DNA from 4 places in the Actinocrinis sp. genome. Region 4 is predicted to be linked to each of the others. Evidence: riboswitches for the same ligand, from Rfam matches in the RefSeq annotation. Region 4 holds a riboswitch; each other region holds the start of a gene.

Region 1 (5,970 bases), on a different contig from region 4:
GCAATCGGGGGGCGCGCTCGGCTCGATCGGCGCCGAGCTGGCGGAAGCTACCACCAGTCTCGTCAAGCAAGATGTGGCCGCTGTCCAGAAAGACCTGAACAGCTGACCCGATGCCCCGGCAGGGCGGACGGGCCACGACCAAGGACCTGTCAGCCCCGCGTGACCGGCGTCTCACCAACTGCCGGAAGACCTGGTCGACGTCGGCAGCAAGGCCCACTTCGCAATGCCAGTGCGGCAAGCCGGGGCGGCGAGATCGGAGGGAACACCGAGAGTGCGCCGGACGACCGACCGAGCGCTCAGCGTTCAAGTCCGTCGGGGTACAGTCACGACGCGGGTTCTCTCGACGAACGTCGGGAGGCCGTCCTGTGAAACCGATCCGGAATGCGAGACGATGCCGCCCTCCGACCAGTCGCCGCCGGCCGACATTGACGAGCCTCGCACGGAGCCCGAAGGCGAAGGCGAAGGCGAAGGCGAATCCGCCTCCGACATCGATCACGTCGGCGGACAGAGCGCTGAAGCCGAGGAGCAACTCGACGACGGCTCCGGCACCACCGCCGTGCGGGCCGACGGTTCCGCGCGCGGGCGCCGTCGGACGTGGCCGCGCCGCATCGCGGTCTTCGCCGCAGTGCTCTTACTCGGCGTCACGGCTTTCTCGGCCTGCTTCGATCTCGCCACCAACCAACGCGCATCCGTGCCCGCCGGTCTGACGTACGTGCAGACCGGTGACATCTCCACCCGCTACCGGCAGTGGGGCACGACCGGAACCCCGATCGTCCTCGTGCACGGCTTCATCGAATCCGCCGACACCTGGCAGGGGCCGGCCCCGATGCTGGCCGCGGCAGGTCATCGCGTCTACGCCCTCGACCTGGACGGCTGGGGCTACACGCAGCGGGTCGCCCCGTTCGACCTCGGCCATCAGTCCACGCAGTTGCTCGGCTTCATCGCGGCGTTGCACCTGGACCGCCCGATTCTGGTCGGACACTCCAGCGGCGCCGCGATCGTCGCCGCCGCGACCCTGCGCTCCCCCTCCTCGGCAGGCGGGATCATGTTCCTGGACGGTGACGGGCTGGCCACCGGCGCGGGCCAGAAGACACTGCTCACCAAGCTGTTCATCGAGCCCTACCGCACGACGCTGCTACGCCTGGTACTGCACACCGACGCCGTCATCCGCGCCGTCTACTCCAACATGTGCGGGCCGACCTGCCCGAGACTGGACTCCGCGGGACTCGCCCAATGGCGACGGCCGCTGCAAGTCCCCGGAGCAGAATCGTCGCTCTGGGCGATGCTCAACCTGGGTGTTCCCGGCCTGCCACCGCAGCAACTCGCCGCCTTGGCCTCCCTGCCGGTACCCAAGTCGGTCGTCTTCGGCGCCGACGACTCCGCTTACACGCAAGACACCCCGCAACAGACGGCGGCCCGCATCGGCGCCCCGCAACCGACAGTCATTCCCGCAGCCCGCCACCTCACCCCGGTCAACAGCCCGGCCGCCGTAGCCGCCGCGATCGAGGCACTGGCAGCCCGCGCATGACACTGGCGCTCGAACACGAGGTCGTCGGCGGTCTCGGTCGGCTCCGCATCTGCTTCGAGCAGCAGGCGGAGCCGACCGCGACCACTGGTGGCTGATCGTATGAGCGGATCGGGTACCCGGGTAGATCGTGCGGACTCGGCTACGGCTTGGGCACGGCCGCGCCTGTGAGATCGACATTCCCGGCCCAGGTTCCGTACGAGCCCGTGTACCCGGTGAGGTCCCCGACGGGGCCCCACACGTTGTTCGCGAACGTGTTGTTCTCGACGTCGACGTTGATGCCCGTCTGGTTGCGCAGGTTGAAGGCGCCGCCGTTGAGGTAGTTGTCGGTGATCGAGATACCGGTGTCCGAGGAACCCCGGTCCTGGATGAAGATCGCCGCGGTGGTGTCGCTGCGGACCGGGGCGTCCACGTAGTTGCCGTCGATCACGATGTTGCCGCCGCCCTGGCTGAAGATGCCGTCCAGGTGCGTGGGCGTGCTCGCGGTACCCGTCTGCGCCAAGCCGTGAATCCAGTTGTTCTGGATGATCGAATTGTCGGTCGGATCGATGCCTTGAGGCATGCCCGACAGGTCGTCACGAATCGCGATCTGCGCCTGATTGCCGTAGGCGGACCAGATCGGGGCGACGTCCTCGCCGGAGGGCATCGTCTTTCCGGGCAGCCAGCCGACCGTGGAGTCGGTCACCTTGATCGTCGAGTTGAGCGGGCCGGACGTATCGGGGTGCCCGAGGATCGCGTACCAGGAGTCGCTGGTCCCGCCCTGGACGATCGATTGGGAGATCGTCAGGTTGCCGGTGCCGGTCCAGAAGAAGCTTCCCTTGATCCACACGTGATCGAGAGTCAGATTCGTTTGGTCACAGCGCAGGCCGAAGGACTGCCAGCCACAGCCGCTGGGGGCCGCCCCGCCTGGCTCGTAGACCTTCAGGGCGGACGTGCTCCCCAGGTAGCCCACGCTGCCAGGCTTGACGTAGCCGCCAGGCGAGGACGTCACGACGAGCGACGAAGGCACCGAGCTTGCGCTCGGGGAGGACGGCGCAGAGGTCTTGCTCGCAGAGGCAGAGGCGGAAAGCGATGGGGAAGCGGAGGCGGAAGAGGACGGCGAGGCCGACGCACTGCCGGACGTGACAGCCGGTGCCGGAGCCGAGGTCCCTGTGGACGACGGCTTGAACAGCACGTCGACCCAGTAGTTGCTCGTCTGAGGGGACGCGGTCACGGGCCGAGCAGTCGTGCCGGCGTACGTGTAGATGCCGTTGCCCTGCTGCGACGTCATCTGGTTGGCGACCAGGTCCCCGCTCTGATACGCGACCTTGAAGTAGTTGTCGTCATGCGCATAGTGACCGTGCGGAGCCAGATACGAGGCCTCGTAGGTGGTGGACGCGGTGATGTCGACCGGTGTCGCGAACATGGCGACCTGCCAGCCGGTGGTCGTCTCCTTCGTGAAGGTGACGGCGCCCAGCTGCTTTCCCGCGGCCGACCAAAGCGCTCCGACGTGGGTGCCCGTGTTGCGAGGGCCCTTGTAGAAACGGATCCCGAGAATCTGTCCCGGGACCGCGGAATGGAACCTCATGCCGACGTTGACGCTGTTGGGGTCCGACGAGTCGGCACTCGTCGGCACGGTGCTGCCGGACCACAGGCTCTGAACGGCGACAGCGGACGCGATCTGGCTCACGTAGAAGCCGACGGCGGCGGCGAGCAGCGAGAACACGACGGAAGCGATCGCTACTTTCGATCGCTTCGACCGCGGCCGTTTGGAACGTGATCGTTTCAGTCTGGGGGTCGCGTGTGCACCCATAAGGTTTTGCCGTGCCTCTCCTCCGACCGCCTACCGGGTTAGCTGACGGGTTCGGGCGGGGAGTGCTTTCACCCTACGGCGCCGTGCGCAGGCTGCCGAGGCGGCATTGCGCTCGGCAACAGGGCACGGTGCACCGATTCACCCCAGGGACGTGCGTCTTCGATGACAGTGGGTCCCCGGCTCCACGGCGTGTTGGACCGCGGGCACACCAGTTCAGAGTACCTTCGAACGCTTGAAGCGTATCGAAGGTCGGTATTGCGACACACGGGCCGCCGCGCGAAATGTGGACTCGGCGGGTGCGCCGGTGCCGCCTTTCTGACGGCGTTGACCGGACGCACGGGCTCGACTCTATGAGGCCGTCCCCGGGTCGTGCCACCACATCCCTGCGACTTCAGAGATGTTGGGGAAGTTTTTACCGAACCACTTGCGGTGCGCCATGACCTGGTCGCTCTATGCCACGACACGGATATAGATGTGATACTCGACACGCCGTCACATCCACGCTACGGCAAGGCCTGCGGCATCGTGACGACCGATTCCCGCGGAGGCGGACTGCCCGTCGTGCTCCCGTACGCCTACAGCCACGGCCACGCGTCGGTGAGGGGTGGCACTCCCGGTGTCAGTCATATATCAGAAAATCAAACCGATTCGCTGATTCAAGCCAACCGTTTCCAGCTCGGCGAATCATTGCAGGTTCTGCGTCTGTCGTGGATTTCCGGCGAATCCCTTGGAAACACGCCTCGAAGCCAAGCGGACAGAGCGTCCCGGATCGGGGCGCCGGTGCGCGGCGTTCTGTCTGCTTTCACATGGACGGGCAGGTCAGAGCGTTGGGCTGACGCCCCGTGTTGGTCATCATCTGCCGTGTCTGTATCTAACTGCTGAAGGTCCGAGGCGATCGGGCAGGCGGCAGGCAAATCCGTCATCAGGCGGGAGAGGTGCGCGGTATGGTCACACGGGCGTTGCCGGGGTCGAGATTCCGGGTTCGAAGGCTGACGGCCGCGGCCATCGCGGTCGCCACGGCCGTGGCGGGGATGGCGATCGGCGCGGTGTCCGCCGTCCCCGCCGCCGCGGCCACGTCGAACTGCACTGCCGCGTATACGGTGACGAGCAGCTGGCAGGGCGGCTTCCAGGTGGCTCTCACCGTCACCAACAACGGTCCGGCCGTGTCGAGCTGGGCGGTGGCGTTCCGGTTCCCGAGCGGCCAGACGGTCGAGAACGGCTGGAACGGCGCGTTCTCCCAGAACGGGCCGGACGTGTCGGTCGTGAACGAGAGCTACAACGGCGCGCTGGCGACCGGGGCGAGCATCAGCCTCGGGTTCATCGGCCTGGCCGGCAACACCAACAACCCGCCGGCCTACTTCACCATGAACGGATACGCCTGCAACGGCGCGGCGCAGGTGCCCTCGGTGCAGATCACCACTCCGGCTCCGGACACGACGGTCGCTCCGGGCGCGTCGCTGGCCTTTGCCGCGGCGGCGAGCGAGCCGACCGCGTCGATCGCCAAGGTCGAGTTCCTCGAAAACTCCCTGCTGCCCGGCGCTTCGGCCACCCCGACGGTGCTGGCCACCGACACCGCGGCGCCGTACACCTTCACGTGGCCCGCCGTCCCGGCCGGCTACTACAACGTCACCGCCGAGGCGTTCGACAGCGCCGGAGTCTCGGCGTCCTCGTTCCCGATCCAGGTCAGCGCGGTGTCCGCCTCATCGACCGCGCCGCAGTTGCACGTGTCGGGCAGCAAGCTGGCGGACAAGAGCGGCAAGACGGTGCTGCTGCACGGTGTGGACCGTTCCGGCGCCGAGACCAACTGCGTGCAGGGATACGGGATCTGGACCGGCCCGGTGGATCAGCCCTCGGTCACGGTGATGAAGGAGTGGGGGATCAACGCGGTCCGCATCCCGCTGAACGAGGCGTGCTGGAACAGCGAGTCGTACGTGAACGCGGCGTATGCGGGAGCTGCGTATCAGTCCGCGATCAAGTCGTACGTCAACCTCCTCAACGACAACGGGATCGTGGCGGTCCTCGACCTGCACTGGACCGACGGCGCCTATTCCGGGCCCGGCGCGGGCTGCGGTTCCGCGCAGGCGACCTGTCAGAAGCCGATGCCGGACACGGCCGAGGCGGTGCCGTTCTGGACGTCGGTGGCCGGCGCTTTCAAGGGCGACGACTCGGTCGTCTTCGACCTCTTCAACGAGCCGTATCCGTCGCAGGCCGACGCGAACAACGAGACCGAGGGCTGGCAGTGCTGGCTGAACGGCGGCACCTGCGCCGGAATCGGGTACAGCGTCGCGGGTATGCAGTCGCTGGTGAACGCGGTCCGCTCGTCGGGCGCCGACAATGTCCTGATGCTCGGCGGACTGTCCTGGTCGAACGACCTGACGCAGTGGCTCGGCTACGAGCCGACCGACCCCGACAACAACCTGGCGGTCTCCTGGCACTCGTACAACTTCAACGCCTGCGCGCCCCAGTCCTGCTGGACCAGCCAGGTCGCGCCGGTCATCGCCAAGGTCCCGCTGGTCGCCGGCGAGATCGGCGAGAACGACTGCACCGGGACTTTCATCAATCCCCTGATGAGCTGGCTCGACTCGCAGGGCGGCAGCTACCTGGCCTGGACCTGGGACGCCTGGAGCGGTGCGTGCTCCAGCGGCCCGGTGCT
Region 2 (5,970 bases), on a different contig from region 4:
AAGCGTTACGCCGAGCTGACGCCGATCGCGGAGACCTACCGCGCCTACCAGGCGAACGCCGGCGACATCGAGACCGCGCGCGAGCTGGCCCGCGAGGATCCCGCCTTCGCCGACGAGATCGAGCCCCTACAGGAGCGGCGCGGTGAACTGGAGCTGCGGTTGCAGCATCTGCTGATCCCGCGCGACCCGAACGACGACAAGGACGTCATCGTCGAGATCAAGGCCGGCGAGGGCGGTCAGGAGTCGATGCTGTTCGCCGGCGATCTGCTGCGGATGTATCTGCGTTACGCCGAGCGGCAGGGCTGGAAGACCGAGGTCATCGAGGCCACCGACTCCGACCTCGGCGGCTACAAGGACGTCTCGCTCGCGGTGAAGACCCGCGGCGTCCCGCAGCCCGGTGACGGCATCTGGGCGCGGCTGAAGTACGAGGGCGGCGTGCACCGGGTGCAGCGCGTGCCGGTCACCGAATCGCAGGGCCGCATCCACACCTCAGCGGCCGGGGTGCTGGTCATGCCCGAGGCGGAGGAGGTCGAGGTCGAGATCAACCCGAACGACCTGCGTATCGACGTCTTCCGCTCCTCCGGGCCCGGCGGCCAGTCGGTCAACACGACGGACTCCGCGGTGCGCATCACCCATCTGCCGACCGGCATCGTCGTCTCCTGCCAGAACGAGAAGTCGCAGTTGCAGAACAAGGAGTCGGCGATGCGCATCCTGCGCGCCCGGCTGCTGGCCGCCGCGCAGGAGGAGGCGGACAAGGAGGCCTCCGACGCGCGCCGCAGCCAGGTGCGCACGGTGGACCGCTCCGAGCGCATCCGGACCTACAACTTCCCGGAGAACCGGATCTCGGACCACCGCACCGGGTTCAAGGCCTACAACCTGGACCAGGTGCTCGACGGCGAGCTCGACCCGGTGATCCAGTCCTGCGTGGACGCCGACCTGGCCGCCAAGCTGGCCGGCCAGGAGCTCTGAAGCCGTGAGCGACGCGGACCCCGCAGATTCGGACGCCGGACCGGCGCCGACCGCCCTGCCCGGCCTCGCCGGAGCGGCGGGCGGCGTCGGTACTGCGCCGATCAACACCGCGCCGCTCAACGCTGCGTCCGTCAACACCGCGCCGCTCAACCTGCTGCTGTCCGAGGTGGCGCTCGCGGCGGTCCGGCTGGCCGAGGCCGGGGTCGACTCGCCGCGCGCCGACGCCGAGGAACTGGCCGCCTGGGTGCACGGCGTGCGCCGCGGCGAGCTGCACACGGTCCGGGACGGTGATTTCGACGCGCGTTTCTGGGAGGCCGTCGCGCGCCGGGAGAACCGCGAGCCGCTCCAGCACATCACCGGCCGCGCCTTCTTCCGCTACCTGGAGCTTGAGGTCGGCCCGGGGGTCTTCGTGCCGCGCCCGGAGACCGAGGTCATGGTCGGCTGGGCGATCGACCGGCTGCGCGATCTGGACATCGCCGAACCGCTGATCGTGGACCTGTGCAGCGGCTCCGGAGCTGTGGCGCTGGCCATAGCGCAGGAGGTGCCGCGCTCGCGGGTGCACGCGGTGGAGCTGTCTGCCGATGCCCTCGCGTGGAGCCGGCGCAACCTGGCACGCACGCCCGAAGGCCGGCGGGTCACGCTGCACCACGCCGACGCGCTCACCGCGCTGCCCGAGCTGGACGGCACCGTGGACCTGGTCATCTCGAACCCGCCCTACGTCCCGCTGCTGGACCGCGACCGCGTCTCGGCCGAGGCGCGGGACTACGATCCGCAGCTGGCGCTGTACGCCGGGCCGGACGGCCTGGATATGATCCGCTCGCTCGAACGGACCGCGTTCCGGCTGCTGCGTCCGGGCAGCTGGGTGGCTGTGGAACACTCTGACGAGCAGGGCGGGGCGGTGCAGCGGATCTTCCTGGAGGAACTGGGCTGGGCCGAGGCCGCCGACCACCGCGACCTGACCGGCCGCCCGCGATTCGTGACCGCTCGCAAGGAGGGACGCAGCGCATGAGCAGTGTGCGCCCGGGGAGTATGTACACGGCGAGTATGTGTACAGGGAGCCGTGAGGGCCGATGAGCCGCCGCTACGACTGCTCCGACCCCGACCAGCGCGCCGCCGGGCTGCGCGAGGCCGCGGCGTCGGTACGCCGCGGGGAACTGGTCGTGCTGCCCACCGACACGGTGTACGGCATCGGCGCGGACGCGTTCTCGGCGGGCGGGGTCGCCTCGCTGCTGGCCGCGAAGGGCCGCGGCCGGGACATGCCGGTGCCGGTGTTGGTCGGCGCGCCGGCCACGCTGCACGGCCTGGTCGCGCAGTTCCCGGAGGGCGGCTGGGACCTGGTCGACGCCTACTGGCCCGGCGCGCTGACGATCGTCACCCGCCACCAGCCCTCGTTGCAGTGGGACCTGGGCGACGCCCGCGGCACCGTCGCGCTGCGGATGCCGCTGCACCCGGTCGCCATCGAGCTGCTCACCGAGGTCGGCCCGATGGGCGTTTCCTCGGCCAACCGCTCCGGGCAGCCCCCGGCGCAGACGGCGTCCGCCGCGCAGGACCAGCTCGGCACGTCCGTGGAGATCTACCTGGACGGCGGGCCGACGGCGGACAGCGTGCCGTCGTCGATCGTCGATTTGACCGGGGACGTTCCGAAGCTGTTGCGCGAGGGCGCGCTGAGCTTCGAGGAAATCGCCAAGGTGGTGCCGAACATCACGCGCTGACATACCGTCACGTCAGACGTGCTGGCACAGATACGGCTGTGTGACGGACTAGCCGCGCCCGGACCCCGTTCGAGGGTCCGGGCGCGGTTCGCGTTTGGGCGGCGCAGCGCCTGAGCGTTGCGGCGCCGACTCAGAAGTGCAGGACCTGGCCCGGGAAGATCAGGTTCGGGTTCGAGCCGACGACCGACTCGTTCTCCTGGTACAGGTTCTGCCAGCCCGACAGCCCCTTGCTCTGCGCGATGCCGGAGAGCGTGTCGCCCGGCACGACGGTGTAGCTGTGACCGCCGGTCGCGGTGGTCGACGGGGCGCTGGTCACCGGGGCGCTGTAGGTCGAGCCGGTGCTCGGCGTCGAGGTGGAGTGCGACGGGGCCGAGTAGGTCGACTGGTGCGAGCTGCCGGAGCTTGAGCTGGAGCCCGAGTTGGAGCCCGAGCCCGCGCCGTTCGCGTTGGTGGTCGTGTAGCTGCCGCCTGAGGTGTAGCCGTGCGGGCCGCATACCGGCCAGGCGCCGATGCCCTGCCCGGCGAGCACCTTCTCGGCGATCGCGATCTGCGCGGTGCGGCTGGCCTGGTTGGCGTACGACGCGTAGGCGCCGCCGCCGTAGCCGAGCCAGGTCTGCTCGGTGAACTGGAGCCCACCGTAGAAGCCGTTGCCGGTGTTGATCGCCCAGTTGCCACCGGACTCACACTGCGCGACCGCGTCCCAGTTGATCGAGGACGCGTGGGCCGCGCCGGCGGCCATGAACGGGATGGTCACGCCGGCGCCCGCGGCTGCGGCGGTGGCGATCACCCGGCGGGCGTAGGAGGGCTTGCGATGGCGCCCGGCGGACGCGGGCACGTGGAAAGCACGACTGATGGCCATGAAAGAAAAGCGTTCCTCTCCCACGCCTGCGAAGTGAGCTGTCGGATTCGGACCGGAGAAATGGCCCTACCGCGAGTCGCGCGGATTCACCCCGAGCCGGTGTCGCACGGGCCGCCACTGGTGGGCGGCGCCCGTTGCACCGGCGGAAAAGTGGTTCCTCCGCTCCTGCCCGTCGGGTTTCGGGTACGGCGTGGGCGGCGGGCAGGATTCGGCGTACCGACCACGGTGTCCGCGTAGGCGGACGGCAACGACCGTAAGCAAATCCGCCGCGGAAACTCAACTTCGCGCAGGTGTGGCAGATCTCACATGGACAGTCAGTCCTTGATTCGCGACTTTCCGTTGACCGGCAACGGCTTTCTCCGCACTGTACGAAGTCTTACTAGTGCTCTGCGTCACCGTCGTGACGAACGGTGAGCGACGCACTACTGCGCGCCCGAGCCGACACGAGCGTCGGATTGCGGCTTGTTGCCCGTGCCGGACGGTGCCTCTCGTCCTAGTGTGTGAGGGAAAAGTCCGCAACTGCCCGCAAATCGCGCGGGCTCCCCTCAGAGGCATTGACACTTGGAGCGTGATCATGTCCCCCATCGCCGCTCCCCGACTCCACACCGCCGACCCGATCGCCCCGTTCTACGGACCCGACTACGGCGCGCTGGTGCGCACCGATCCGCAGATCGCGGGCGTGCTGCTGGATGAGCTCGAACGCCAGCGCAGCTCGCTGCAACTGATCGCCAGCGAGAACCCCGCCTCACCGGCCGTCCTGGCGGCGCTCGGCTCGGTGCTGTCCAACAAGTACGCCGAGGGCTATCCCGGGCGCCGCTACTACGGCGGCTGCGCCCAAGTGGACGCGGCCGAACGGCTGGCCGTCGACCGCGCCGTCGCGCTCTTCGGCGCGGACCATGTCAACGTGCAGCCGCACACCGGCGCCGCCGCCAACCTCGCCGTCTTCGCCGCGCTGCTCACCCCGGGCGAGAAGGTCCTGGCCATGGCGCTGCCGCACGGCGGCCACCTCACCCACGGCGCGCAGGGCAACTTCTCCGGCACCTGGTTCGAGACCGTGGGATATCCGGTCAGCGAGCAGACCGAGCTGATCGACTACGACCGCGTGCGCGACCTGGCCCGCGAGCACCGGCCGAAGCTGATCATCTGCGGGGCCACCGCCTATGCCCGGCTGATCGACTTCGCCGCGTTCCGCGCGATCGCCGACGAGGTCGGCGCGCACCTGCTGGTCGACGCCGCGCACTTCGCCGGCCTCGTCGCGGGCGGCGTGATCCCCTCGCCGGTCCCGTACGCGGACGTGGTCACCCTGACGACGCACAAGACGCTGCGCGGCCCGCGCGGCGGCGCGATCCTGTGCCGCGCCGAACTCGCCTCCGCGATCGACCGCGCGGTCTTCCCCTTCACGCAGGGCGGGCCGCTGATGCACGCGATCGCCGCCAAGGCGGTCGCCTTCGCCGAGGCGGCCAAGCCGGAGTTCCGCGAGTACGCCGCGCAGATCGTGGCGAACGCCCGCGCGCTGACCGAAGCCCTCGAACAGGAGGGGATGCGCGCCGTCTCCGGCGGCACGGACACCCATTTGGCCGTATTGGACCTGCGCGGCAGGGACGGGGCCGGCGTGCGCACGGCCGTCGGCGCGAAGGTCACCGGCCGCGAGGCGGAGATGCGCTGCGAGCGGGCCGGCATCATGCTCAACCGCAGCTGCGTGCCCTACGACTCGGCCAAGCCGATGGTCACCTCGGGACTGCGCGTCGGCACCGCCACCGTCACCGCCCAGCGGATGAAGGAGCCTGAGATGCGCCGGATCGCCACCCTGATCGGCCGGGCGGTCCGTGACGCCGACGGCGTCGCGGTCCCGGCCGTGGAGAAGGAGGTCGCCGAGCTGGTGGGTGAATTTCCGCTGTACCGACCCCGCTGAACCGGTGAAATCAGCACCCGCAGTCACCGCGACCGTCATCCGAATGGCCGCCCGGCGGCGTGTTTCCGGCAACCGGAGCGCCCCGCCGGGCGTCTTCCTTGTCAAGCGTCCCGGCGTGAATCCGTCGACAAGTACCACCGGCAGACCACGTACTACCGTGACGCACGTTCCTGAAGGTGCGGGCGAGGCTCAGCGGCCCGGCGTACCCTGATCACCGACGAGGGCTGAGGGGGGTGTTTGAGATGTGGAGCCGGATCGGGGAGCGTCGTATGGCGCGTGCGATCGCAAGGCGTCGGGCCGTGCCCACACTGGAGGTTTGGGCGCGACCCGACGACGCGGCGAGCGTGCGTGACAGGCGACGCGACTGCTGCTTCACAGCTCAAACACCCCCTGACACGGGGTCGGAAGGCGGCGGGCGGAGCTAGATGCGCGAGTATCTGGTCGTCATGGCGGTCGCCTGGGTGGTCACCTACCTGACCACCGGGCCGATCCGCGTGGCGGCGATCCGCTTCGGCGCT
Region 3 (5,970 bases), on a different contig from region 4:
TAAGCGTGCCGTTGCGGATCCAAATGTCGCGCTGGTTGGTGGATGTCTGAGGAGGCGTCACTCACGCGTCGACAGCGCCTTCTCGCGCCGCTTCTAGAGCTTTTCCAGCGGGGCGAAGGCAAGTACCAGCTTGCGGACGCCCGACGAACCGAAGTCGACGGTCGCGTGCTCGCCGGTGCGGCCCTCGACTGAGACCACCGTGCCTAGGCCGTACGTGTCGTGTACGACGCGGTCGCCTGGCGCTACCGAGATCGGCTCGCGGTTGCCCGGGCCGGCCGCCTTGAAGCCCTTCGCCCGGGTGCGGTCGGCGGCTGCGGTCAGGGCCGGGGTCATCGTGCCGAAGGAGGTGGACTGTGGCGCGGGCGCGGTGCGCCGCCAGTCGATCAGTTTGTCGGGCACCTCGGTGAGGAATCGCGACTCGGGGTTGTACGAGGGCGAGCCCCAGGCCGAGCGCATCACGGCGCGGGTAAAGTACAGGCGCTGCCGGGCTCTTGTGATGCCGACGTAGGCCAGCCGACGTTCCTCTTCGAGTTCCTTCGCGTTGCCCATCGCGCGGGTGTGCGGGAAGACGCCCTCTTCCAGGCCGGTGAGGAAGACCACCGGGAACTCCAGGCCCTTGGCGGTGTGCAGGGTCATCAGGGTGACGACGCCGCCGTTCTGGCTGCCGTTCTGGTTGCCGGTGCCGGTGTTGCCGCCGTTGGCGTTCTGCTGGTCGGGGATCTGGTCGGCGTCGGCGACCAGGGCTACTCGCTCCAGGAAGCCGGTGACGCCGCCCTCGGGGTCGGTCTGTTCGTACTCGTGCGTGACCGCGACGAGCTCTTGCAGGTTCTCCACCCGGCTCTCGTCCTGCGGATCGGTGGACTCCTGGAGTTCGGCGATGTAGCCGGTGCGCTCCAGGATGGTCTCCAGCAGTTCGGCCGGGCCCGCGCCCTCGGCCATCCGGTCGCGCAGGTCGGCCAGCAGCTTCGCGAAGTTCTTGACCGCGTTCAGCGACCGTGCCGCCAGGCCGTACGCCTCGTCGGCGCGGTCGATCGCCGCGCCGAAGGAGACCCGCTCGCGCTGAGCCAGTGCGTCGAGCATCGCCTCAGCGCGCTCGCCGATGCCGCGCTTGGGTACGTTGATGACGCGGCGCAGCGATACGGAGTCGTCCGGGTTCGCCAAAGCGCGCAGGTACGCCAGCGCATCCTTGACCTCCTTGCGCTCGTAGAAGCGGACGCCGCCGACCACCCGGTAGGGCAGGCCGACCCGGATGAACAGTTCCTCGAACACCCGGGACTGGGCGTTGGTCCGATAGAAAACCGCCACCTCGCCGGGTTTCGCAAGCCCCTCGTCGGTGAGCCGGTCCACCTCGTTGGCCACGTAGGCCGCCTCGTCGTGCTCGTTGTCACCGACATAGCCGGTGATCAGCGCGCCGTCGCCGGCGTCGGTCCACAGGTTCTTGGCCCGGCGGCTCTTGTTGCGGTCGATCACCGCGTTGGCGGCGGCCAGGATCGTCTGCGTGGAGCGGTAGTTCTGTTCGAGCAGGATCGTCGTCGCGTTCGGATAGTCGGCCTCGAATTCGAGGATGTTGCGGATGGTCGCGCCGCGGAAGGCGTAGATGGCCTGGTCCGCGTCGCCGACTACGCAGAGCTCGGCGGGGGGCACGTCGGAGGCGGAGTCTGCGGAGCCGGTGTCATCCGCGTGGGCGCCGACCCGGTCGCCGTCCACGGTGTATTTGGGAGCCTGCGACACGGCGCCGCCGACCAGTTCACGCACCAGGACGTACTGCGCGTGGTTGGTGTCCTGGTACTCGTCGACCAGCACGTGCCGGAACCTCCGCCGGTACGACTCGGCGACCGCGGGGAAGGCCTGGAACAGGTTGACCGTGGTCATGATCAGGTCGTCGAAGTCGAGCGCCCTGGCCGCGATCAGCCGCTGCTGGTAGTCGGCGTAGACCTCGGCGATCAGCCGCTCCTGCTCGGTGGCGGCCTTGTCCCGCGCGGTCTCGTGGTCGACCAGCTCGTTCTTGAGCGACGAGACCTGAGCCAGCAGGCCGCGCGGAGGGTGCCGCTTCACGTCGAGTTCGTGGTCGCGGGCGACGGCGGCGATCAGCCTGCGCGAGTCGTCCGCGTCGTAGATGGTGAAGGACGAGGGCAGGCCCAGGTGGCTGTGCTCGCGGCGCAGGATCCGGACGCACGCGGAGTGGAACGTGGAGACCCACATGATCTTGGCGCGCGGGCCGACGAGAGCGGCGACGCGCTCCTTCATCTCGGCGGCGGCCTTGTTGGTGAAGGTGATCGCCAGGATCTCGCCGGGATGCACGTCGCGTTCGGCCAGCAGATAAGCGATGCGGTGGGTCAGCACCCGCGTCTTGCCGGAACCCGCGCCGGCCACGATGAGCAGCGGGCCGCCGGTGTGCGCGACCGCCTCACGCTGCGCCGGGTTGAGCCCGGCGAGCAGCGCCTCGGGGTCGAGATGCGAGCGGCGGGCGGCCGGGGCGAAATCCCGTTGCGATTCGGCGCGCTCGTGCTCCTCGTCGGGCGGGGGCGGCGGCGCGGACTCGTCGTCGGCCCAGGGCTCGTCCGGCAACTCGCCTTCGACCGGGAACGCGGCCGAGGAGAGCGAGGGCAGCGCGGCCTCGGCCCGCGTACGCGCCGCGCCGGGTGCGGTGGTGCGCGGCGGCTTCGGCAGGTCGAAGAGGGGCGCACCGTGGGAAGCTGAGGAACTGCTCCAACTGCTCATCAAGCACGAGTCTAGGGCCCCTGGCAGACGGATTCCGGTCGTCCGGCGGGAACATCGGCCGCAGGCCGACCGTCGACACCTTGACACCAATCTGTTCGAAGAAGTCTGCGTCGGCAAGGATCGAAAACCCGGCCGGGTAAGCAATGCACGAACAACACGGTGTGGAGTGCCGCGGCTACGCAGACGGGCCGGCGAGCGCCGCGCGACCGGCGACGAGTGATGCTGAGGCCTGAGATGCCCGCCCTTTTTTTCGACATCACGTCGGGAAGATGGCGAAGCCGCGTCGACAAGTGCGCGGCGTCGGCGGGCGGTCCGTTTTAGCCGGAAAAAGCTCCAGGCGAAACGGGCAATCGAGTACAGACCGCGGGCCGGGGCGCCGGTCGCGTGCGACGTTCCGCCAAGGGCGCGCAAGGGGCAGCACAGCAAAGGGGAGTAAAAATCCGCGGCCCCAAACCCGCCATTCGGGCGACATCTCGCTAAGGTTACGGCCCAGAAGTCAGCGAGCCTGCCGGTCCCCCGCACCGGCCGCGGGCTTCCGCGCCGAATCCCCGGCGTTGCCAGGATCGGAATATGCGTCCTCTCCCCCAAGGAGTGATATTCCGCCGGGCCGCGTCGTGGAGCCGGGGACCCATATGTCCCTCGGGGTGAGTCGCCGCGCCAGTCCCATCGGCCTTGGCCGAAGGCGACGGGCGGGGCGTAGGGCGACTTCTTCCGCCCGAACCCGTCAGCTAACCCGGTAGGCGCCGTCGGAAGAAGGAGTTATGGCGTCCCACCGCGCCCCGAAGGTATCCGGCCGGGTCACCACGACCGCGGCGACCGTGGTCGGCGTCACCGCCGGCACCGTCGCGCTGCTGCCGAGTACCAGCCAGGCGTCACCCACGCCGAGCCTCGACCAGGTCAAGGCCCAGGTCCAGCAGCTGAACGCGCAGACCGATCAGGCGACCAACCAGTACGACGCGGCCAAGGAGCAGTACGCGAAGCTCCAGCAGAAGGTCGACGGGCTCCAGGCGCAGATCACCCAGGAGCAGACCACGCTGAACTCGTTGCAGACCTCGATGGGTTTGCAGGCCGCGGCGGCCTACCGCACCGGCGGCATCTCGCCGACGCTGCAACTGGCACTGAACTCCAGCCCCGACAAGTTCCTCAGCCAGGCCGGGATCGAGAGCCAGCAGGCCGATCAGGAGGCCGTGCTGCTGAGGTCGGTGTCGCAGGACAAGGCGCAGCTGGCCCTGGACAAGAAGTTCGCCGCGCAGGCGCTCGCCCAGCAGCAGGAGGTGCTGGCCCAGGCGCAGGCCGCCAAGACCAAGATCGAGGCGACGCTCCAGTCGGAAAAGGACCTGCTGAGCAATCTGACCGCCGCGCAGCAGGCGCAAGTCACCAGCGCGGGCGGAACGACCAGCTACAGCGGGCCGCTGCCCGCCGTCTCGGGCCGGGCCGGTATCGCGGTGCGGTACGTCGAGTCGAAGGCCGCGGCGGGTGACTGGTATGCGTGGGGCGCGACGGGCCCAGACAACTTCGACTGCTCCGGGCTCATGTACGCGGCTTGGGCTGCTGCGGGTGTCCAGATACCGCGCACGTCGGAAGAGCAGTTCTCCGGTCTGAGCCAGTTCTACAGCGCTTCGCAGCTCCAGCCCGGCGACCTGGTCTTCTTCGAGGGAGACCCGCCCGGCCACGTGGCGATGTACGTCGGCAACAACATGGTCGTCCACGCTCCGCACACCGGTGCGCAGGTGCAGTACGCCTCGCTCGACCCCAGCTCCTCGAACTACATCTACATGTCCGTCGTCGGGTACGCCCGGGTCGGCTGACTCAGCCTACGGCGAGCCGCCGGCCGGAAGCTCCGGTCGAAGCCGGTTCGCCGTAGAGTACGCGCAGTAACACCACTGGTTTTACGAACCTCACGAAAAAGCGGGTGGATACGTCAAGGCCGGCCCCTCCCCCGAACCAGCCTGACAATCCGCCCCGTAGCGCCCGGACCGCCGAACCGCCGCAACCACCCACCACCTCCTCTGCGGCAAGTACCCACCCGGCGGTCCGGGCGCTCACACCTTCGCCACACAGCGGTAGCGAAGACGTCCCGGAGAGCCGCCTCTCGGGCCCTCCTTCGACCTGCCTCAGACCTCTGCGGTGGCCTCTGCGAACGCCGCCCAAAGACGCGCGTACGTGCCGCCCGCGGCGAGCAGCGCGTCGTGCGTGCCGTCCTCGACCACTCGGCCGCCGTCGAGCACCACGATCCGGTCGGCGCGCGCCGCCGTGGTCAGCCGGTGCGCGACGACGAGCGTGGTGCGGGCGCGCGAAAGCTCGTCCATCGCCCGGGTCACCGCGGCCTCGGTCGCCAGGTCCAGAGCCGCGGTCGCCTCGTCGAGCAGCAGGATGTCCGGGTCGACCAGATAAGCGCGGGCCAACGCGAGCATCTGGCGCTGACCGGCCGACAGGTTCCGGCCGCGCTCGCCGACCTGGTGCAGGTAGCCGTCGGACAGCCGGGACACGACGTCGTGCGCGCCGACCGCCCGCGCCGCCGCCTCTACCTCGGCGTCGGTGGAGTCCGGACGGCCGTATGCGATGGCGTCGCGGACCGTGCCCGGGAACAGGAACGCCTCCTGCGGCACGACGCCGAGCCGCGCGCGGTACGCGGAGAGGTCGTACTCACGCAGATCGACGCCGTCTACGCACACCACGCCGGACGTCGCGTCGTAGTACCGCGCGACCAGCTTCACGAAGGTGGACTTGCCCGCGCCGGTCTCGCCGACGAGCGCGACGGTCGTGCCCGGCTCGACGGCCAGGTCCACACCGCGCAGCGCCTCGGGCGCGTCCGGCGAGTACGCGAACCGCACGTCGCGGAACTCGATCCGGCCGCGCAGCGGCCCGGTCACCGGCACCGGGTCAGCGGACAGCGGCGTGCTCGTCGGCGTGCGCATCAGGTCCCGGATGCGGCGCAGGCCGACGTTCGCCTGCTGATATCCGTCGAAGACCTGGGAGAGCTGCTGGACCGGCGAGAAGATCATGCTCACGTACAGCAGGTAGGCGATCAGCGCGCCGGTGGTCAGCGTGTGCTGCCCGACCCGGTGCGCGCCGTAGACCAGCACCACGGCACCGGCGATGTCGCCGAGGAACTGGACGAACGGGAAGTAGGTCGCGATGTACTTCTGCGCCCGCACCCGCGACTCCCGGTAGGCGTCGGCCTTGCCGGCGAAGCGGTCGCGGTTGACCCCCTCGCGGCGGAAGGCCTGGGTGACCCGCATCCCGGCG
Region 4 (5,970 bases):
GGACCGTCGGCCGAATCCCGCGGAGGCGCGCCCGCGGACTGGACGGCGCGCGCCGCCGCGCTGACGTCGTGCCGGTCGTTGATGAACAGGCCGGTGTCGAGTTCGACGCCGCGCTCCCGTTCGACGTGAGTCCGCAGCGCGACCATGTCCTCGTGGTCGAAGTACGCGTACTTATACCCCTTCATCACGGACCGCTGCACGCGTTGCAACGCCTCGCCGAACGGCACGTCGGCGACGTCGAGCACGCATATCCCGGCCTGCGCGACGGTGCACACGACATCGGCGAGCCCCGGGCGGAAGCGATTGCCCACGATCGGCCGGATCACCACCGGGTTGATCCCGTTGACCTGGTGCAACCCGACCGCGAGGAGCGTCATGAGGACGGTGGACGTGCCCGATCCGCTCGCGGCGGCGAGTTCGCGCACCGGGGGCAGCAGCGCCCAGCTGTCGAACTCGCCGTGCCAGTAGCGCGGCTGGTCCGCGGCGCCGGGATTGTGGAACCGGTCCGGATCGATGGAGCGGAACACCTCCTCCCAGTAGCGCATCGCGGCGGCGCCGTGCCGTCGCCCGGCCGGCGATCGCTGCCACTGTGCCTGCGAAAGCGGTGCCAGGCCGTCGACCGGCGCAGCGTCCTGAGCCGCCATCTCGCGCAGCATCACGCCGAGCCCGGCGGCGTCGGCGGCCAGATGGCTGATCATCGCCGCCATGTGCGTCGGCCGTCCCCGGTGCAGGATCGTCGCCATCCGCACCGGCCACTCGGCGGTGAAGTCGAGCCCTGTGTCGCGGTACCGCTTGCACACCGCCTCGGCGACCTCGGCCGGATCGTCGTCGCCCGCGTCGACGACGTCCAGCGGAAGCTGTCCGGAGGCGTGCACGACCTGAATCGGCCGATCCGCGTCGAGGCGCAGACGGGTGCGCAGCGACGGGTAGCGGCTCATTGCGTAACGCAGAGTGCCGAGGATTGTCTCGACAGTCATCCCCTCGGGCAGTGCCGTCACGCCGCCGAGTGGTAGCCAGCTGGCCAGGGCGGTTATCGTCGCCCAGTTCTCCTTCTGGCCCCACGAGAGCTCGCCCTCGCCCGCGCCGTCGCCTTCGAACGCGACCATGATCTGTTCCCGTGCCCTGGTCATCGCCAGCCTCCGACGGGTGCCATTACGGTTATGTCCGGTAAGAACGTAAGAACCGTGCGAAAGTGTAGCGGCGTGTCGAGTGCTGCGGACCGTCCTCGGCGAAACTACGGATGCCACCACGCGGCTTCGTTCCGTTACTGATCGGTCACTCGGGCGCGAATCGGACGTCGAAACTTATACGTACCGTGACTGGATATTCGCCCTCGGTCGAAGAATCGGCTGTAACTACCGCTTGATACTCACTCATCGTGACAAACGGCGGGTCGGTCAGGTACTGTCACTGATCGTGTGTCCGGCCACTCGCTGACGGAACAGTCGCACCGGCACACCCGCCGAGTCCGCGTACCCGCCCCAAGGCGGCAGCGGAGCCGGGGACCCATGAGTCCCTCGGGGTGAATCGGTGCTCAATGTGACCGGTATTTGACGGTTGGTAGCCGTCGCCGCTCCCACGTGCACTGTAGGGCGAATTCCTTGCGCCCGAACCCGTCAGCTAACCCGGTAGGCGGCGCAAGGAGAGGCGACACCTGCCGTGGGCGTGATCAAGCTCCCTTTCTCGCATGCCAAGAAGTACATCCCGAGTCGGCGCAGCATGGCCGGCGCTGGCGCCGCCGTCGCGATGCTCGCGGGGCCGCTCAGCCTCGTGACTGCGGGCGCGGTGAGTTCAACCGCCGCCGCATCGGCGACATCGGCCAACGCCGCGTATGCCGAGTCGGCGCCGGACGCGCTGGTGGCGAAGTTCGTCGCCGCGAGGTCGGCTACCCCCGCCAAGCGCCCGGCCGCACCGGCGTCGCTCGCCGCCAAGCCCCCGATGTCCAAACCTCCGGTGCCCAAGCCGGCTGCGCCCAAGGCTCTGGCGAGCGCGCCAGCGGCTGCGCGTGCCGCTGCGTCTGCGCCGAAGCCCGCGGTCAGGGCGGCCGTCGCCAAGCCGGCCGATCCGTACGCGGGTGTCACCGCCGCGCAGCTTGAGCCGGCCGGCCTGTACGGCTACCAGGAGTATTTCGTCGCGAGCCCTGAGCAGTGGCAGAACGCGAAGACGATCGTTCGGGTCGCCCAACGGCGCGGCATGTTCCCGTACGCCGCGGTTATCGCCATCGCCACCGCGTTGCAGGAGTCCACGCTGCGCAACCTGACCGTCGCCGTCGACGCCGACTCGCTCGGCCTGTTCCAGCAGCGTCCTTCGATGGGGTGGGGCAGCGCGAGCCAGCTGACCGATCCCGCCTACGCCACCGGGGCCTTCCTCAGCGCCCTGACGCAGTACGCGCCGGCCTACGGCTCGATGCCGCTGTGGCAGGCCGCGCAGGCCACCCAGCGTTCCGGCTACCCCACCGCGTACGCGCGCTGGGAGGACCAGGCGGCGCGCATGGTGGCGCAGATCGCCGCAGGAGGCTGACAGCTCCCTGTCGCCCCGGCGCCAGCGCCGGGCCGGGCGGCTCTGCTCACGGCCCGCGTCTCGTCTACGGACGCGGGCCGGAGCGCCACCGTGGCGGAAGTGATGAGCGTGGACGAAGCGGGAACAATGCAAACGCTCGTCATGCGTCTCAGAAAGCTGCGGAGGGCCGACCACCGATGAAGCGCCCGTTTGCTCGGCCGGGCCTGTCGCCCTATGACGCCTACCGGCAGCCTTCCGCGCCACCGCGGTCCGGGGCGGCCCGGGTGACCTGGCTCGGCGTCTCCACGCTGCTCGTCGACGACGGCGCCACTGCCCTGATGATCGACGGCTTCTTCACCAGGCCCGGCCTGCTGCGCGTGCTGACCGCGAAGATCGCGCCGCGGACGCGGACCGTCGCCGAGTGCCTGCGGCGGGCAGGCGTCTCCCGGCTGGCCGCCGTCATCTGCGCACACTCGCACTACGACCACGCACTCGACGCTCCGGCGGTGTGCGCGCAGACCGGGGCTTTGCTGGTCGGCTCTGCGTCCACTGCGAACATAGGCCGGGGGCAGGGCCTGCCCGAAGACCGCATCCTGGTGCCGGAGACGAACAGCCCGCTCGCCTTCGGCACGTTCACCGCGACGCTGATCGAGTCCGTACACAGTCACGGGGACCGCTTCCCGGGGCGCGTCGACGCGCCGCTGGTCCCGCCCGCGCGACCGTCTTCGTGGGCTACCGGTTCCTGTTACTCGATCCTCGTCGAGACCGGCGGCGGTGCTCACAGCCTTCTGATCCACGCGAGTGCGAACTACGTGCCCGGCGCGCTGCGCGGGCAGCACGCCGACGTGGTCTACCTCGGCGTCGGCGAACTGGGCAAGGCCACTGCCGCCTTCCGTGACGCGTACTGGAACGAGGTCGTCGTCACAACCGGGGCGCGTCGTGTGGTGCCCGTGCACTGGGACGACTTCTTCCGCTCACTCGACCGGCCGGTGCGGCCGCTGCGTTACTTCGCCGACGACTTCGGCGCCACGATGCGGTTCCTGCTGGATCGCGCGGCTGCGGACGGCGTCGAGGTGGCGATCCCGGTGCCGTGGCGGCCGGCCGATCCCTTCGCCGGGTTCTGCGAAGGCTCGCCCTGACGGGGATCTGCTTCGGCGCAGGCTTTTTCTGACGCGGTCTTGCCGCATTTCGAGCGTGCCGTCATAGTGCAACGTGTCCGCCGGCGCACGTCCCGTACCGATCAGTGAATCATGGTTCTGCGGTCCCGGCCTGGAGGCGGTATGCCCGGAACAAGCGTGCCCGCGACGATTTCCGTACCGTTCAGCGGCGAAGGCTCGGGAATCGGCGAGCTGACCTGGGGCCAGCGTGAGATCCTGCGCGCGGTCCGCCTCTCCGGGCACTCGATCTTCCTCGGCGGCGTCACACCGCTGCCGGAGAGCTGGACCGTCGACGACGTCGTACTGCGCGTGCGGTTCCTCATGCGCCGCCACCAGTCTCTGCGCACCCGGCTCGTGCGCGACTCTCGTGGCGGCGCCAAGCAGGTTCTCTCGGCGTCGGGTGAGCTCGTGATCGAACTCTACGACGCTTCCGAGGAAGAGGACGAAGATCCCAGGACGCTGGCCGACGCGGTGAACAGCCGTTACGGGCAGACCGACTTCGACGAAGAGCACGAGTGGCCGGTGCGCGTCGCCGTCGTCCGTCGCAGCGGGGTGCTCAGGTACGCGGTCTTCGTCTACAACCACCTGATGATCGACGGGATGGGCCTGGCCGCGCTGCTGAGCGACCTGGCCACCATGGATCCGGTGACCGGGGACGCGCCGCCGGTCACCGCGTTGCAGCCGCTGGAGTTGGCCGCGCGTCAGAGTACTGCTGCGGCACGCCGCCAGCGTGAGGCGGCCCTGCGCCATTGGGAGGCCATCGCCCGCGCCGTGCCGTGTCGTCAGTCCACGGTGGCGGATCCGCAGGACCCGCCGTACCGCGAGCTGTGCTACCGCTCGCCTGCCGGGCTGCTGGCGACCCGGTCGATCGCGGCGCGCCGCGGTACCGACACCGGACCGGTACTGCTCGCCGCGTGCGCGGTCGCGCTCGGCCGGGTGACCGGGATCAGCCCGGTCGTGCTGCTCAGCGTGGTGAACAACCGCTTCCGCCCCGGGCTGGCCAACGCGGTCATGCAGCTGGCCCAGCGCGCGCCCTGCCTGTTCGAGGTCGAGGGCCGCAGCTTCGAACAGGTCTTGGCCCAGGCGCGGCGGGCCTCGCTGCAAGCCGGCGTGTCCAGCTACCTCGACCCGGACGAGTGTGACCGCATGCTGGAGCGGGTCGAGCGGGAACGCGGCGAGCGGGTGGACCTGTCCTGCTTCTACAACGACCGGCGCGTTCCCGGGACTTCGGAGACGAACCGCGTGGCGGACCCCGAGGAGATCAGTCGTCTGCTTCCCGGGACCTCGTCGAGCTGGCGCGGCCGACTCGGCACGCAGGACAACGAGTTCTTCCTGCACATCAACGACTCCCCGGACGCGCTCGACTTCCTCATCTGCGCTGACTCCCGCTTCCTCGGCCCGGCCGGACTTGAGCGCTGTGCGCGCGAGTTCGAGGCCGTACTCATTCGTGCGGCGACCACCTAAGATCCGATGTATCGGTTAAGCGCGGCCGAGCACTCGTCGGTCGACCGTCAGCGTGTCCGAGTGGGTACTCTCACATAACTCCAGCTCAAGTGCGGTTCAATTGATCAGAAGCGTGTTGGATCGACATCGAATCTTGACTTATATTTCACGGCGACGCAACATCGTGAGGGCTTTTCATCCGATCACCCACACTTCGGAGTCACGATGGTTGAACGACGAACACCGCGCCGCCGCGCACTGCTCGGCGCCACGTGCGCGGTCGCACTGCTCAGCGCCTTTGCGGCAACGCACGCGGTCCCCACCGGCACGACCCGGTTGACCGACGCCGTGCCGGCCGCGAGCAGCGCGCCGATCTATCTGAACACCAGCTACACCTTCGAGCAGCGCGCCGCGGACCTGGTCTCCCGGATGACGCTCGCGGAGAAGGTCGCGCAGCTGAGCACGACGAGTGCTCCGGCGATCCCGCGGCTCGGCGTGCAGCAGTACACGTATCAGGCCGAAGCCCAGCACGGCGTCAACTATCTGGGCGCCGACCAGAACAGCGGCGGCCACCCGAACCCGCCGGTCGCGACCAGCTTCCCGACGAACTTCGCGTCCACGATGTCGTGGGATCCGGGTCTGGTGTATCAGGAGACCACTGCGATCTCGGATGAGGCGCGTGGGTTCTTGGACAAGTCGTTGTTCGGTACCGGGCAGAACAACCTCGGCCCGTCGTCCAGCGACTATGGCTCGTTGACGTTCTGGGCGCCGACGGTGAATCTGGATCGTGATCCGCGCTGGGGTCGTACGGATGAGGCGTTCGGTGAGGATCCGTACCTGGTCGGGCAGATGGCCGGGGCGTTCGTCAACG

What was found. Region 4 has a riboswitch for cyclic di-AMP ahead of VGS97_RS02110 (hypothetical protein). Riboswitches for the same ligand answer to the same signal wherever they lie in the genome.
Region 1: another riboswitch for cyclic di-AMP. It lies ahead of VGS97_RS15710 (DUF4082 domain-containing protein); the one in region 4 lies ahead of VGS97_RS02110 (hypothetical protein).
Region 2: another riboswitch for cyclic di-AMP. It lies ahead of VGS97_RS15405 (transglycosylase family protein); the one in region 4 lies ahead of VGS97_RS02110 (hypothetical protein).
Region 3: another riboswitch for cyclic di-AMP. It lies ahead of VGS97_RS12245 (C40 family peptidase); the one in region 4 lies ahead of VGS97_RS02110 (hypothetical protein).

What each region holds. Positions count from the first base shown of each region.
Region 1 covers NZ_DASYZI010000254.1:8,553-14,522, reverse strand. The annotation lists gene VGS97_RS15720 (hypothetical protein) at 1-106, shown strand, start outside; gene VGS97_RS15715 (alpha/beta hydrolase) at 392-1,528, shown strand; gene VGS97_RS15710 (DUF4082 domain-containing protein) at 1,668-3,230, opposite strand; cyclic di-AMP (ydaO/yuaA leader) riboswitch at 3,330-3,533, opposite strand; gene VGS97_RS15705 (cellulase family glycosylhydrolase) at 4,262-5,970, shown strand, end outside.
Region 2 covers NZ_DASYZI010000251.1:29,674-35,643, reverse strand. The annotation lists gene prfA (peptide chain release factor 1) at 1-969, shown strand, start outside; gene prmC (peptide chain release factor N(5)-glutamine methyltransferase) at 1,070-1,978, shown strand; gene VGS97_RS15410 (L-threonylcarbamoyladenylate synthase) at 2,040-2,681, shown strand; gene VGS97_RS15405 (transglycosylase family protein) at 2,812-3,540, opposite strand; cyclic di-AMP (ydaO/yuaA leader) riboswitch at 3,549-3,741, opposite strand; gene glyA (serine hydroxymethyltransferase) at 4,115-5,452, shown strand; gene VGS97_RS15395 (MraY family glycosyltransferase) at 5,878-5,970, shown strand, end outside.
Region 3 covers NZ_DASYZI010000194.1:400-6,369, forward strand. The annotation lists gene pcrA (DNA helicase PcrA) at 94-2,610, opposite strand; cyclic di-AMP (ydaO/yuaA leader) riboswitch at 3,312-3,479, shown strand; gene VGS97_RS12245 (C40 family peptidase) at 3,483-4,529, shown strand; partial or broken gene VGS97_RS12250 (ABC transporter ATP-binding protein) at 4,836-5,970, opposite strand, start outside.
Region 4 covers NZ_DASYZI010000027.1:744-6,713, reverse strand. The annotation lists gene VGS97_RS02115 (condensation domain-containing protein) at 1-1,130, opposite strand, end outside; cyclic di-AMP (ydaO/yuaA leader) riboswitch at 1,451-1,650, shown strand; gene VGS97_RS02110 (hypothetical protein) at 1,666-2,520, shown strand; gene VGS97_RS02105 (MBL fold metallo-hydrolase) at 2,697-3,638, shown strand; gene VGS97_RS02100 (condensation domain-containing protein) at 3,780-5,120, shown strand; partial or broken gene VGS97_RS02095 (glycoside hydrolase family 3 protein) at 5,325-5,970, shown strand, end outside.